4 regions of the Lysinibacillus sp. IITD104 genome follow, and region 3 is predicted to be linked to each of the others. Evidence: riboswitches for the same ligand, from Rfam matches in the RefSeq annotation. Region 3 holds a riboswitch; each other region holds the start of a gene.
What was found. Region 3 has a riboswitch for thiamine pyrophosphate ahead of thiM (hydroxyethylthiazole kinase). Riboswitches for the same ligand answer to the same signal wherever they lie in the genome.
Positions count from the first base shown of each region.

Region 1: another riboswitch for thiamine pyrophosphate. It lies ahead of thiW (energy coupling factor transporter S component ThiW); the one in region 3 lies ahead of thiM (hydroxyethylthiazole kinase).
Region 2: another riboswitch for thiamine pyrophosphate. It lies ahead of thiC (phosphomethylpyrimidine synthase ThiC); the one in region 3 lies ahead of thiM (hydroxyethylthiazole kinase).
Region 4: another riboswitch for thiamine pyrophosphate. It lies ahead of thiT (energy-coupled thiamine transporter ThiT); the one in region 3 lies ahead of thiM (hydroxyethylthiazole kinase).

Region 1 is NZ_JBAHYH020000001.1:3,633,799-3,637,013, forward strand. It holds gene V1L66_RS18525 (MFS transporter) at 75-1,271, shown strand; TPP riboswitch at 1,338-1,445, shown strand; gene thiW (energy coupling factor transporter S component ThiW) at 1,540-2,040, shown strand; gene V1L66_RS18535 (VWA domain-containing protein) at 2,233-3,215, opposite strand, start outside.
Region 2 is NZ_JBAHYH020000001.1:4,307,738-4,310,952, forward strand. It holds gene V1L66_RS21820 (catalase) at 1-56, shown strand, start outside; gene thiC (phosphomethylpyrimidine synthase ThiC) at 178-1,956, opposite strand; TPP riboswitch at 2,097-2,211, opposite strand; gene V1L66_RS21830 (AEC family transporter) at 2,272-3,201, opposite strand.
Region 3 is NZ_JBAHYH020000001.1:1,276,902-1,280,116, reverse strand. It holds gene mbcS (acyl-CoA synthetase MbcS) at 1-1,029, opposite strand, end outside; TPP riboswitch at 1,221-1,318, shown strand; gene thiM (hydroxyethylthiazole kinase) at 1,404-2,171, shown strand; gene thiD (bifunctional hydroxymethylpyrimidine kinase/phosphomethylpyrimidine kinase) at 2,159-2,983, shown strand; gene thiE (thiamine phosphate synthase) at 2,973-3,215, shown strand, end outside.
Region 4 is NZ_JBAHYH020000001.1:749,790-753,004, reverse strand. It holds gene V1L66_RS03845 (hypothetical protein) at 1-84, shown strand, start outside; gene map (type I methionyl aminopeptidase) at 113-868, opposite strand; gene thiT (energy-coupled thiamine transporter ThiT) at 1,031-1,591, opposite strand; TPP riboswitch at 1,725-1,832, opposite strand; gene V1L66_RS03830 (DUF4870 domain-containing protein) at 1,959-2,282, shown strand; gene V1L66_RS03825 (hypothetical protein) at 2,338-2,460, shown strand; gene V1L66_RS03820 (SMC family ATPase) at 2,501-3,215, opposite strand, start outside.

The DNA of each region.
Region 1 (3,215 bases), 2.4 Mb from region 3:
CTTAACTATTAGCCAAGCAATAATTCTTTATGATAGACTGTACTATATTTGATTACAAAAAGGGGGTTCATTCGATGACCCAGCAGAAGTCCAATAAGGCGGCTTTGTATATTTTAATGTTTAATATGTTTATCGCAATGGGGAGTATCGGCATAATTATTCCTGTCATGCCAGAGTATTTAAAAATATTTGGTGCAGCAGGACAAGTTCTAGGTATGCTAATTGCAACGTTCGCCTTAGCTCAATTCGTATTTTCTCCAATTGCTGGGAATCTTTCAGATCAGTACGGTCGAAAAAATTTAATTATTTTCGGTCTTATCGTAACAGGTCTTGCTCAAATCGGTTTCGGCCTTGCTACAGATGTATGGATGCTCTTTTTAGCACGCTTTTTAGGTGGTCTAGGTTCCGCATTTGTTGCACCTCCTATTATGGCTTTTGTTGCTGACGTCACAACCTATGAAGAACGTGGGAAAGGTATGGGGATGTTGGGTGCCGCTATGTCTCTTGGCTTTATGATTGGGCCAGGAATCGGTGGTTTCTTAGCAAAGGTAAGCTTACATTTTCCATTTTTCACCGCTGGAGCTGCAGCCATCCTAGCTTCTATTTTATCTTATTTCTTATTACCATCTACCAAACCAAACACTGCTCAAAAGAAACAAAAGCAAGACAATCTGGCGAAGCAAATGGCTCGTTCCATACATATGCCTTATTTTGTAATGCTTATTATTATGCTGGTGTTCTCATTCGGAATTGCAAATTTCCAAACGACATTATCATTATTTGTGACAGAAAAGTTTAATTACACACCTGTGGATATAGCAATTATATTAGTTGTTGGTGGTGCTTTTGGAGTAGTAGTACAAATGTTTATCATTACACCGCTGTTCAATCGCTTCGGTGAAATGAAAGTAGTACTTGTCAATTTATTTATTGCAGCTGTTGCTATTTTCTTAATATTATTTGTTTCTGGCTTTGCCCTTATATTAGTTGTAGCAACGATTTTCTCTACAGCAACGACATTAATTCGTCCAGCTGTTAATACACTTATCTCAAAGCTTGCAGAGAAAGAGCAAGGATTTGCTGCGGGCTTGAATAATGCCTATATGAGCCTTGGGAATATGATTGGACCTGCTTTAGCTGGTCTATTATTTGACTGGAATATGAATAGCCCCTATATTTTCGGTTCTATCATATTATTAGCATGTTTCTTCCTAGCGCTCATCTGGACAGTGAAAAAAGCACCTCATTTAATGCATCCCGATACAAAATAGTCTGAAAAATCATTGACTATTTTTTGCAGTATGTTACATTATTGTTGATTCACAAAATTGAATGATTTTAACCACTAGGGGAGTCTTTAAAAGGCTGAGACGTATATGGTAATATACGGACCCTTTGAACCTGATCTAGTTCACACTAGCGGAGGGAAGTGGCGCTACTTGCTGTTGTCACTATACACACACAAGGCCGCTTCCTATTGTTTAAAGGGGGTGGCCTTTTTATTTTTCCTCACGAACTTTACCAAAAGGAGTGAACTTTATGTCAATTCGTAAATTAACAGTCATGGCTTTATTAGTAGCCGTTGCTGTTGCAGGCTCTACTTTCGTATCCATCCCAACAGGAATCGCACGTGCTTACCCAGTTCAGCATGCTATTAATGTGATAGGAGCCATTATACTTGGACCCGTACCAACAGTTATAGTTGCCTTTGTCACTGCCATCATTCGTATCCTTACTGGAACAGGCTCTCTACTAGCTATCCCTGGTAGTATCATCGGTGCGTTCTGTGCTGCCCTTGCCTATAAATATAGCAATAAAATGTGGTTAGCTGGTATCGGAGAAGTTATCGGAACGGGCATTCTGGCTTCACTTATTGCCGTCCCTTATGCAAAATTATTCATGGGAACATCTGTAGCAGCATTCTTCTTCCTACCAGCCTTTTTAACATCAAGTACGATCGGTGCTATTTTAGGTGTAATGGTTGCGAGTAGCTTGCGTAAAACAGAGCTAGTAAAGAGGTTTAATTCTTCTCTTTATTGAGAGAAATTGAATTATGAGCATTCATTGAGCTGGGGTAGGGTAGTCCAATTTGGATCGCTTTTTTTCTCTTTATGAGCAAAGAGCCCACTTTTTAGATCACCTTGCCGCTCTCTACAAAGGGAGCAACTCTCTATTCAAACAATACAAAAAAAGCAGTGCAAACCTATTAAAGTTTGCACTGCCTCCTCCATTTTAAGATCTCTTTTTCATGCCTTTTAATAACTGTGCTACATTTGTATTCTCTGCCTGTACAGGTTTTTCCTCAACCAGCGGCTCTTTCTTCTTCGCGTTCGTTAGGAAATTCCAACCAAAACGTCTTATGGTAATATCAATAAAGAATAGGAGCATACTCGCTAAGAGCAGCCATGTGGCAATATTTTGCCGATCTGCTCCTTTTGTCGTAAAGTCACGGAAGACATCTTGTGGTTCCTTTAAAACAGTGCCTCCTGTTTGTTGAGTCAACTCTTCTATCAGTTGATTATTTACAGGGAGTAGTTCGTATTCGGCACTATAAGGAACACTTAGACCTGCCTGGTAAATGGCCTGCTTTTCATCTGCTACACGGAAGAAAATTAATCCAGGTTCAGCTTGTACTACAGCTCGAACTTGAGATGCGGAAATGGTTTCAAGTTGTGTTTCTAGCTCCTCCCCTGCTTCATTTACCGCTACAATATCTAAAAATGCGGCTTCATTTGTAGGGTCTGTAATCATAAAGGAACCATCTGCTTCCAATCTTACATCATAGGCTACATCATTGTAGCTTGGTAGCATTTGAGAAATAAGTGTTTGCCAAAATGCTCCCCAATTCTGCCATCTTGCCCAATCTCCTGTCCATTTACCCGTTGAATCAGATGTAAAGGCAAATGTTTTACCAAGACCATATTGCCACTGGGCTAACACAGGATCTTCCTTCTCGCTTTCTGCCACAACAGTAGCCCCCTGTTTTGCCGTTGTCCCAATGTATGCATTCATTTGTGGGACACCATTAGCAAACAGTGAATTCCATCCTGGTGCATTATAAATTGCCGGATAGAATGGATTGTCCTCAATATACGTTCGGGAAATCATAGCTGTTTCACGAGATAAAATAGAAGGAATGGTTTGCTCATCTATCACATCATAGAAACGTCCACTGCCCATGTCACTAAGCGCTTCTAATAAGTTCGCATCGGCAT
Region 2 (3,215 bases), 3.0 Mb from region 3:
CATTAGAAGGTATGGACCTTACAAACCCATATGTAAAACAACCAACAAACGTTTAATATCCACTTAATTATTGATATCCAAATCCAACTTATACTCCATGTGAATCCACTATTCACATGGAGTTTTTTGATAAAGAAAAGGCCTATGTCTATATTTTGACATAAGCCTTTTCTTTCATTATTGGTAAATTTGGCTGCCTGCTTTTTTAAACTCCTCAGCCTTTTCCTTCATACCTTGATGGATCGCTTCAGTCGTATTTAAATCCTTATCTTTAGCATAATTACGAATATCCTGTGAAATTCTCATACTACAGAATTTAGGCCCACACATAGAACAAAAGTGTGCTGTTTTTGCTCCCTCCGCTGGGAGTGTCTCATCATGATATTCCACTGCACGCTCGGGATCTAGTGACAAATTGAATTGATCACGCCAACGGAACTCAAAGCGCGCTTTAGACAGTGCATCGTCTCGTTGTTGTGCACCTGGATGGCCTTTTGCTAAATCAGCAGCATGTGCAGCAATTTTATAAGTGATAACGCCCACACGAACGTCCTCACGATTCGGTAAACCAAGATGCTCTTTCGGTGTCACATAACAAAGCATCGCTGTACCAAACCATCCGATCATCGCTGCTCCAATGGCTGAGGTAATGTGGTCATAACCTGGAGCAATATCTGTTGTGAGTGGTCCCAATGTATAGAAGGGCGCTTCCTTACAAACCTCTAATTGTTTGTCCATATTTTCTTTAATCAGATGCATTGGTACATGACCCGGCCCTTCAACCATCACCTGAACATCATGCTTCCAAGCAATTTGCGTTAGCTCACCTAATGTTTCAAGCTCTGCAAATTGTGCCTCATCATTGGCATCTGCAATTGAGCCTGGGCGTAAACCATCACCTAAGGAAAAAGCAACATCATAGGCTTTCATAATTTCACAGATTTCCTCAAAGTGTGTATACAGGAAATTCTCTTGATGATGATATAAACACCACTGTGCCATGATAGAGCCCCCACGAGATACAATGCCTGTTACACGATTTGCTGTAAGTGGTACATAGCGTAAAAGGACGCCTGCATGAATGGTGAAGTAATCCACACCCTGCTCAGCTTGTTCAATGAGGGTATCACGATAAACCTCCCACGTTAAATCCTCTGCTACACCATTTACCTTTTCTAAAGCCTGATAAATTGGCACTGTTCCCACTGGCACTGCAGCATTTCGAATAATCCATTCTCTTGTTGTATGAATATGTTTACCAGTCGATAAATCCATAATATTATCTGCACCCCATCGTGTTGCCCAGGTCATTTTCTCAACTTCTTCCGCAATGGAAGAAGTTACAGCAGAATTCCCAATATTAGCATTGATCTTCACGTGGAAATTACGTCCAATAATCATCGGCTCTGCCTCAGGGTGATTAATATTAGAAGGCATTATAGCACGCCCCGCTGCAATTTCTGAACGGACAAATTCAGGTTCCACATTTTCGCGAATCGCTACAAACTCCATTTCAGGCGTTATAATCCCATTTCGTGCATAATGAAGCTGTGTCACATTTTTACCCTTTTTAGCACGTAAAGGCTTTCTTGCTAATCCAGGAAAGATATTTTCATGATTACGTGGGTCATCTGCACGACGAAAGCCATTATCCTCTGGTTTAACGGCGCGTCCCTCATATACTTCTACATCCCCTCGCTCTTGAATCCATGTATTTCGTAAGGCAGGTAAACCTTTCGTAATATCTACTTGGTAGGCTGGATCTGTATAGGGTCCACTCGTATCATATACTCGAATAGGAGGATTTTCTTCATTTCCAAAACTGCCTGTTGTCGGACTTAATGCAATTTCTCGCATAGGTACTAGAATATCTGGGCGTGATCCTTCCACATATACTTTTTTGCTTCCCTCAAAGCTGGACATAATGGTCATATTCTTTTCACTAATTGCTGACATGAGCTACTTCTCTCCCTTAAATTTATTTTGATATAAGGACCGATTCTAGCTCACCCCAACAATCTAAAAAATAAAGGCCGAATCCAAAATAATTATTTGGATCCGGCCACGAATGTAAAGGTCTATTGATTGCATACTCTGCAATAGCTTCTTAACTTTCCCACGCTGGTATGAGCCAGATCAGGTCCAAAGGGTCAAGAAACTTCGTAGCGTTTCCCTCTCAGCCTGACTCATCAGACTCCCCTAGTTAATACTATTTAGTTTGATGCTAGTGTAGCAGATAATACTAAGAGATGGAAGTTATTTTTTATCTTTCTAGGTAAATAATACTTCCGCAAAATATATCACAATGGTTACAGTTATACAGCTTACAATTGTTGAAAATAAAACTGCTTGCGCTGCTGTTGCAGATTCTACATCATATTCTAATGCTAGACTAGAACTATTACGAGATGTTGGAAAGGCACTAGCTATAAACAGTGATTGTGCGACGACTCCATCTAATCCCAATACATAAATAATGGCTAATGCAACTGATGGTCCAATAATTAATCGCGTAAAACAGCTGATAAAGACAGTTTTATTAAACATTGATTTCATCTCTAGTTGTGATAATTGCGCACCTAATGTAATTAATGCCACAGCAATAAATCCATCTGCCACATGTTCTACAGGTATTTTGATAAATTGTGGTATACCGATATCAAAATAGTTCATAGCGACACCTATAATCAGCGCATGAATAATGGGCATTTTAAAGAAATCCTTAATGATTGTCATACCCGATTTTGTAGAAGAAATTAAATTGTATAAACCATATGTATACGTAGTCATATTTTGAAAGATTACGAGCATGACCTGAATGGCTACTCCAATAGGTTGCGTGGCAAAAATCATTTGAGCCACCGGAATACCATAATTACCTGAGTTAATAAGCACCACACTATTTTTAAAGACAGCTGCCTCTGTTCTAGCTAAACCGAGCCCTTTCGCCATAAAATGACTGAGTATCATTTGACTACCGATAAAGAGTACAATAAATAATCCGACCTCTCCCAGTACAGATAACTCTACATGCGTTTCATATAAATTTACAAAAACAGCTGCTGGCATAAAGCAATATGTAATAAGCTGAGATAATGCTTTTAAATTAAAGCGAAATTTCTTTTGTAGTATAGCGCCTATTACAAGTAACACTAAAATAGGTACAACAATTTGAAAGAAAATCATTCCGAGATACATCATATCAATGTCCCCCT
Region 3 (3,215 bases):
CCCCATAGAGCCAACTCTTGCTTCCATCCCTACCATTGTGCCCACCAATAATGTATTTTCCGTTTGTCCATAGCCATCTCGTACTTGTAATTTGAATGTTTCCAAGAATACTTTAATGACCTCACTATTTAATGGCTCACCAGCTGATACGGCTTGGCGAATGGCACTTAGATCATATTCATGTAAATTTTCAAGCGCTGCCATAAAACGATATTCAGTTGGTGTACAGCATAGTACATTAATTTTGAATTTCTCAAGCAATGCTAGATAAGAAGCTGCATCGAATTTACCTTTGTAGACAAATGCAGTAGCACCACTACCTAAAATAGCTAGAAACGGACTCCATATCCATTTTTGCCATCCTGGTGCTGCAGTTGCCCAAACAATATCATTTTCTTGTACACCCATCCAATGTGGTGCTGTTGTTCGTAAATGTGCATAGCCCCAACTATGCGTATGCACTGCTGCTTTGGGATTTCCTGTTGTTCCACTTGTATAGGCTAAAAATGCATTGTCTGTGCTTTTTGTTGGGATAGGATTTATGTAGGTTGTAGGTTGATTATGCATCTTTTCAAGTATGTTTTGCCAAGGTTTGTGCGCATTTCCTATGACAAATTGCAGTAAGCCTTGTAAATTTCCCACTTGATCAAACTGTTCGATATAGGGTTCAAATGCAATAACTGCTTTAGCATTTGCATGATGAATTCGATACTCAATATCCTTTGTTCTTAACATTTCAGAACTTGGAATAATGGTTAAACCCGCTTTCAATGCAGCAATATATACAATATATGCTTCCACAGAGCGTGGGACCATCACTAAAATGACATCACCTTTCTTTAAGCCTTGCTTGGTGAAAACATGTGCTGCTTGATTTGCCTTTTCCAATAAATGTGCATATGTAATACATTGGATGTCTTGGTTTTCTTCATAAATGATTAAAGCATTTTTGGTTGCATCCTGAGCATATTTTTCAATTTCCTCTGCTATGTTATACCATTCTGGTGCAATTAAATCTTGTCTTTTCATGGCAATTGCCTCCCTTTTGCTATGACACATTATAAAACTCTTTTTTCAGCATTTTCAATGGTTTGTGCTTGATTTCGGTAAAGTCATGACAACTATCATACTCTCCTATATGGCATCGGTCACATTTTATCCATAGGAAAACTTGCTATTGAATACAAATGAAAAGTATGGTACATTTTGGTCAACTATAAGCAAGATTGCAGGGGGACTCGTAAGAGTTGAGAAGGTAAAACCTGACCCTTTGAACCTGTTAGTTAATACTGACGTAGGGAGCAATAACATCGTTTTTTCAGATGAAAGGCTCTTTTTCGTGCATTTTTACACAAAAAGGGCCTTTTTTGCATGCTTACGTCCATCCCAAAAGGAGGACTACAATGATTTTTCAAACAATTCGTCAACAGCAACCACTTATCCATTGCATCACCAATTATGTAGTGGCAAATTTTCAAGCAAATGGTTTATTAGCGATAGGTGCTTCACCAGTAATGGCCGATGACTGTCAAGAGGTAGAGGAAATGGTAGCGATTGCTCAAGCATTATTAATTAATATCGGAACACTCAATGATCGCACAAAAAGTGCCATGTTATTAGCAGGTATAAAAGCCAATGCACTTGGTATTCCTGTTATTTTAGATCCTGTCGGAGTTGGAGCCACAACTTATCGTAAGGAAACCGTAAGAAACTTACTTGAGAACATACAATTTGCCGTGATTCGCTGTAATCTCGGCGAGCTTGCAGCAATAGCTGGTGTAGATTGGCAACAAAAAGGCGTCGATAGTGGGCAAGGCACTATCGCAATGGAAGTAGAAGCCACATCATTAGCTCAACGCTATCAATGCATTGTTATTGTAACGGGAGAGCGTGATTTTATAACTGATGGCAAGCATAGCCAATGGATCGCTGGTGGTCATCCACAAATGACAGAAGTTACGGGTACAGGTTGTTTACTTAGCGCAATTTGTGGTGCAGCCTATAGTGTAAGCCATAGCCCTTACCAACAATTAACGGAGACCCTAACTTACTATAAAAAAGCAGGTGTACTAGCATCAGCATTTACTGCAGACATTGGTGATTTTCAAATAGCTTTCCTCAATGCTATACATCGTTTGTCAAAGGATGGTGCAACTTCATGCATATTGTAACGACAATCGCCGGCTCAGATTGTGGGGGCGGTGCAGGTATACAGGCTGATTTAAAAACATTTCAGGAATTAGAAGTGTTTGGTACTTCTGTGATTACTGCTTTAACTGCACAAAATACATTGGGTGTATCAGGTGTTTGTCCAATTGACGTTTCCTTTATAAAAAAACAATTTGAAGCCTTAGTAGAAGATTTTCCAATAGCTGCGATTAAAACAGGAATGCTTTATTCGGCAGATATTATCAAAGCCATTGCACGCATGATCGGTGAGCTAAACATTCCACTGATTGTTGATCCAGTGATGATCGCAAAAGGAGGAGAAAGCCTATTACAGCAAGAAGCTATCAATGCCTTATGCTCAACTTTACTACCACTTGCTACGGTTGTTACGCCCAACATACCCGAAGCAGAGACACTTACAGGGAGAACTATTCAGCATTTTGAAGACATAAAAGACGTAGCTCAAAGCTTGTTACAGCTAGGTGTACAATGTGTCATCATTAAAGGTGGTCATTTAGCAAATCCACTTTATGCTATTGATTACGTATTTATCAAAAATGGACCTTCTTTTTCGATGCAGTCTCCTCGAATCCAAACAAAAAATACGCACGGTACTGGATGTACATTTTCGGCAGCACTTACTGCTTTTCTTGGGCGAGGATTTGCTATGGAAGAAGCTATTATTGAAGCTAAAAAGTTTATCCAATTAGCAATTATGTATGATTTATCGATTGGAAATGGTCATGGACCCACTAATCATTTTGCTTACCAACAGTATAAGGATGCCTGTGAGGTGATGATTCATGAAACGTGAGGATTTGCAGCTTTATTTTATTATGGGTACCAGCAACGTGTCTCCTCAACAACAACCTATCTATATCCTAGAAAAAGCCTTACAAGCAGGCATTACAATGTTTCAATTTCGTGAAAAAGGCCCTCATGCATTAACTGATCTTGCCTATGAACAATTTGCACGCCAATGTCAAAAACTATGTCATCAATATAATGTACCCTTTATCGTAAATGACGATATTGAGCTTGCGATA
Region 4 (3,215 bases), 530 kb from region 3:
GTCACTACAGCTGCTTTATTTTTATGTGGTGTTCTCTTTGTTGGCATTTTATTTATTAAAAAAAATCCTGCCTACCAAAAATAAATTGGTTAGCAGGATTTTTCATTTCATTCTATTCTTCGTCCAATGACGTTAAGATAATCGGTTTATCTTTTGTCACAATGACTGAATGTTCGATTTGAGCTACAAGTGATTTATCCGGTGTCACGAATGTCCAGCCATCACCAGCTTCTACGATATGCTCTGCATTTGCTGAGATAAATGGCTCAACCGCAAGTACCATACCTTCTTTCATAATGGTAGAATCCCATGCATCGTAATAATTTAAAATATGGTTTGGTTCATCGTGTAAAGATTGACCTAAGCCATGACCTGTTAAATTCATAATAACAGTTAGGCCATTAGCATTTGCCTCGCGTTCAACTGCTTTACCAATTTGATTTAATTTAGATCCAGCCTTTACCTTTGTCATTGCTCGATCAAAGGCGCTTTTGGCAACACGACAAAGCTTTTCTTTGTCCTCATAGCCATCACCAACAACAAATGAAATTCCTGTGTCAGCAAAATAACCATTTAAAGAGCCAGAAACATCAATATTTACGATATCCCCTTCTTGAATAACACGCTTTCCTGGAATACCATGTGCTACTTCTTCATTAACACTAATACATGTATACCCTGGGAAATCATATTCTCCCTTTGGTCCAGAAATAGCGCCTGCCTCTGCAAACATGCGGCCAGCAATTTCATCAAGCTCAAGTGTTGTAACACCTGGTTTTGTTGCAGCTTTCATCGCTTCGCGAATTTCAGCACAAATGCGTCCTATTTTTTTAAAAGCTTCAATCTCTTCTTGCGTTTTTACAATCATGTATAACGTCCCTTTCATCTAATATCTATTCTTTAATATAACATAACTTTTTATGCGTATAACGATAAACGCTTTAAATATTGTATGCTTACCTACTTTGCAAAGTGCTAAAAGAGCTATTCACGACAAAAAAGTCCCTCCACTCATGTGAAGGGACTTGCATTAAGCTTTTCTTTGCATTAATTGTGGAGCGGCTGTGAATAAAAGAACACCAACGATTGCCGTTAGTATAGTTGCTGGTAGCATATATGTACCATTGTAGATGATGGAATAGATCCATGCATTTTGGTCGCCCGCATATTCGGCAAAAAATACAGCACCAGCAATTGTATGTGCTGTGTATCGTAAGAAGCCTGCGAAAACGGTACCTATTATTATATAAAGTGCCATTTTAGTTTTATTCATATGTTTAGCAGCGTCTAACACTGGTCCACGTACAACCGCCGCTAAACCTACAACTGTAAAAGCAACTCCATAATCCAATAATCCTTGTAGCCAGTGCACTATATAGGAACCAAACATTGTTTGCATAACACCCACAAGTAGTCCCGTTGTTAACCCAGCTACTAAGCCCCAGCGAAATGCTATTAACATAATTGGTACCATAACAAGACTAACTGAACCGCCTTGTGCCCATACTTTAAAGGAAACTTGATCCAGTACGAGACCAATCGCTGCAAAAATCGCAATCTCCACTAGCATTAATAGTCTTTTTTTGTCCATACATATTCTCTCCTTTGTTCCGATGTAGGATACAAGAGCAGGAATAGAAAAGCGCTGATATGTCTCTTTCTGACACCTTTTTCCTTTAAGAATGAAAAAACGATGTCAGGACAGAGCCTCACATCGTACAAGTGTCGGTTTCTATCCACATCCCTACGCAAGCGTTAACTTACAGGTTCGAAGAGTCAAGGCATTACGTGCCCAGTCTCAGCTGACATCATCAGCTCCCCTTGTGGTCGTTACATCTGAATTTATTTGAACAATCTCATTGTACGCAATGGATAGGAGGATTACAACCTTCTATACAATATATTTTTTGAAACTTTGCTGTTTTTCATGCGTAAATATTTAAAAAGGAGGTACAACTATGGAGAATCAAAAAATTTTAGCTGCCTTTAGTTATCTTAGTATTTTCTTCGCCCCTTTTATCGTTCCATTAATTGTTTATTTTGTGACAAAAGACAGTGATGTAAAAAGACATTCGATTCGTGCACTTGTCTCTCATTTAATACCTTTTGTTTTTGGCATTCTATTCTTTATTGTCTTTGTTTTTTCTACATTTAGTTTAGATCCAACCTCCAGCAACAAGACCATGATGATTATTTGGTTTACTTCATTCGCCATCTATGCGCTCGTCTCACTAGGTATTGTGATTTGGAATATAATTCAGGCTGTTCGTGTTATCCGTTAATGTTTTATTTTTAAGTGAAACAGGTAGTAGTAATTGTAAAAGGAGCTGTTTTGGGATGAAAGTATCAAACGTTGTAAAAACTGCCGTCAAGTTAGCACCTATTGTTATTCCTATCGTAAAAAAAGTAATGGCTGCAAAAAAGGGAACAACGCCTACAACCACAGCTAGAAAAAAATAAAACGAAGGCGTATTCCTTTTTCTGGAAATACGCCTTCGTTTTATTTCACTTCAAAATGGGTTTGACTATGGCCATTCAATGTTTTTTCCACATGTAAAACCGCTGGCATCGCAGATTTCAATTCAGGTACATGAGAAATTACACCAATCATGCGACCAGAATCCTGTAAATCAATTAATGTATCAATTGCTTTATTTAGTGATTCCTCATCAAGTGAGCCAAAGCCCTCATCAATAAACATCGTTTCAATATGAATATTACCTTGGAAGCTTTGAATCACATCTGCCATCCCCAATGCAAGGCTTAACGAAGCATTAAATTTCTCGCCACCTGATAATGTTTTGACATCTCGTAATTGATCCGTATAGGCATCATAAACATCAAGACCAAGTCCACTTTGCTTCGCATGCTTTTCTAACCTATCTGAGCGCCTAAGCTCAAATTGACCGTTTGATAAATGATATAGCCGTATATTGGCAGCAACTGTAATTTGATCTAAGTAATTAATTTGGATATAACGCTCAAAGGATAGCTTTTTCGAGTTTTGTCCATTTAATAATCCATAGAGCTCCTTTACTCGCCCTGCTTCTTGTTCAAGTAAATGAAGCTCTTTCGCTATTTCTTTCACCTTTTCACTAAAGCCTTGGCATGCTTGTGCAAATCCATTCATCTGTTGCAAACGTTTAAATGCTTCCTCATAGGAAATACGATGCTGTTCTACCCTTGCTTCCATCGCCACTAAATCTTGCTTCTCT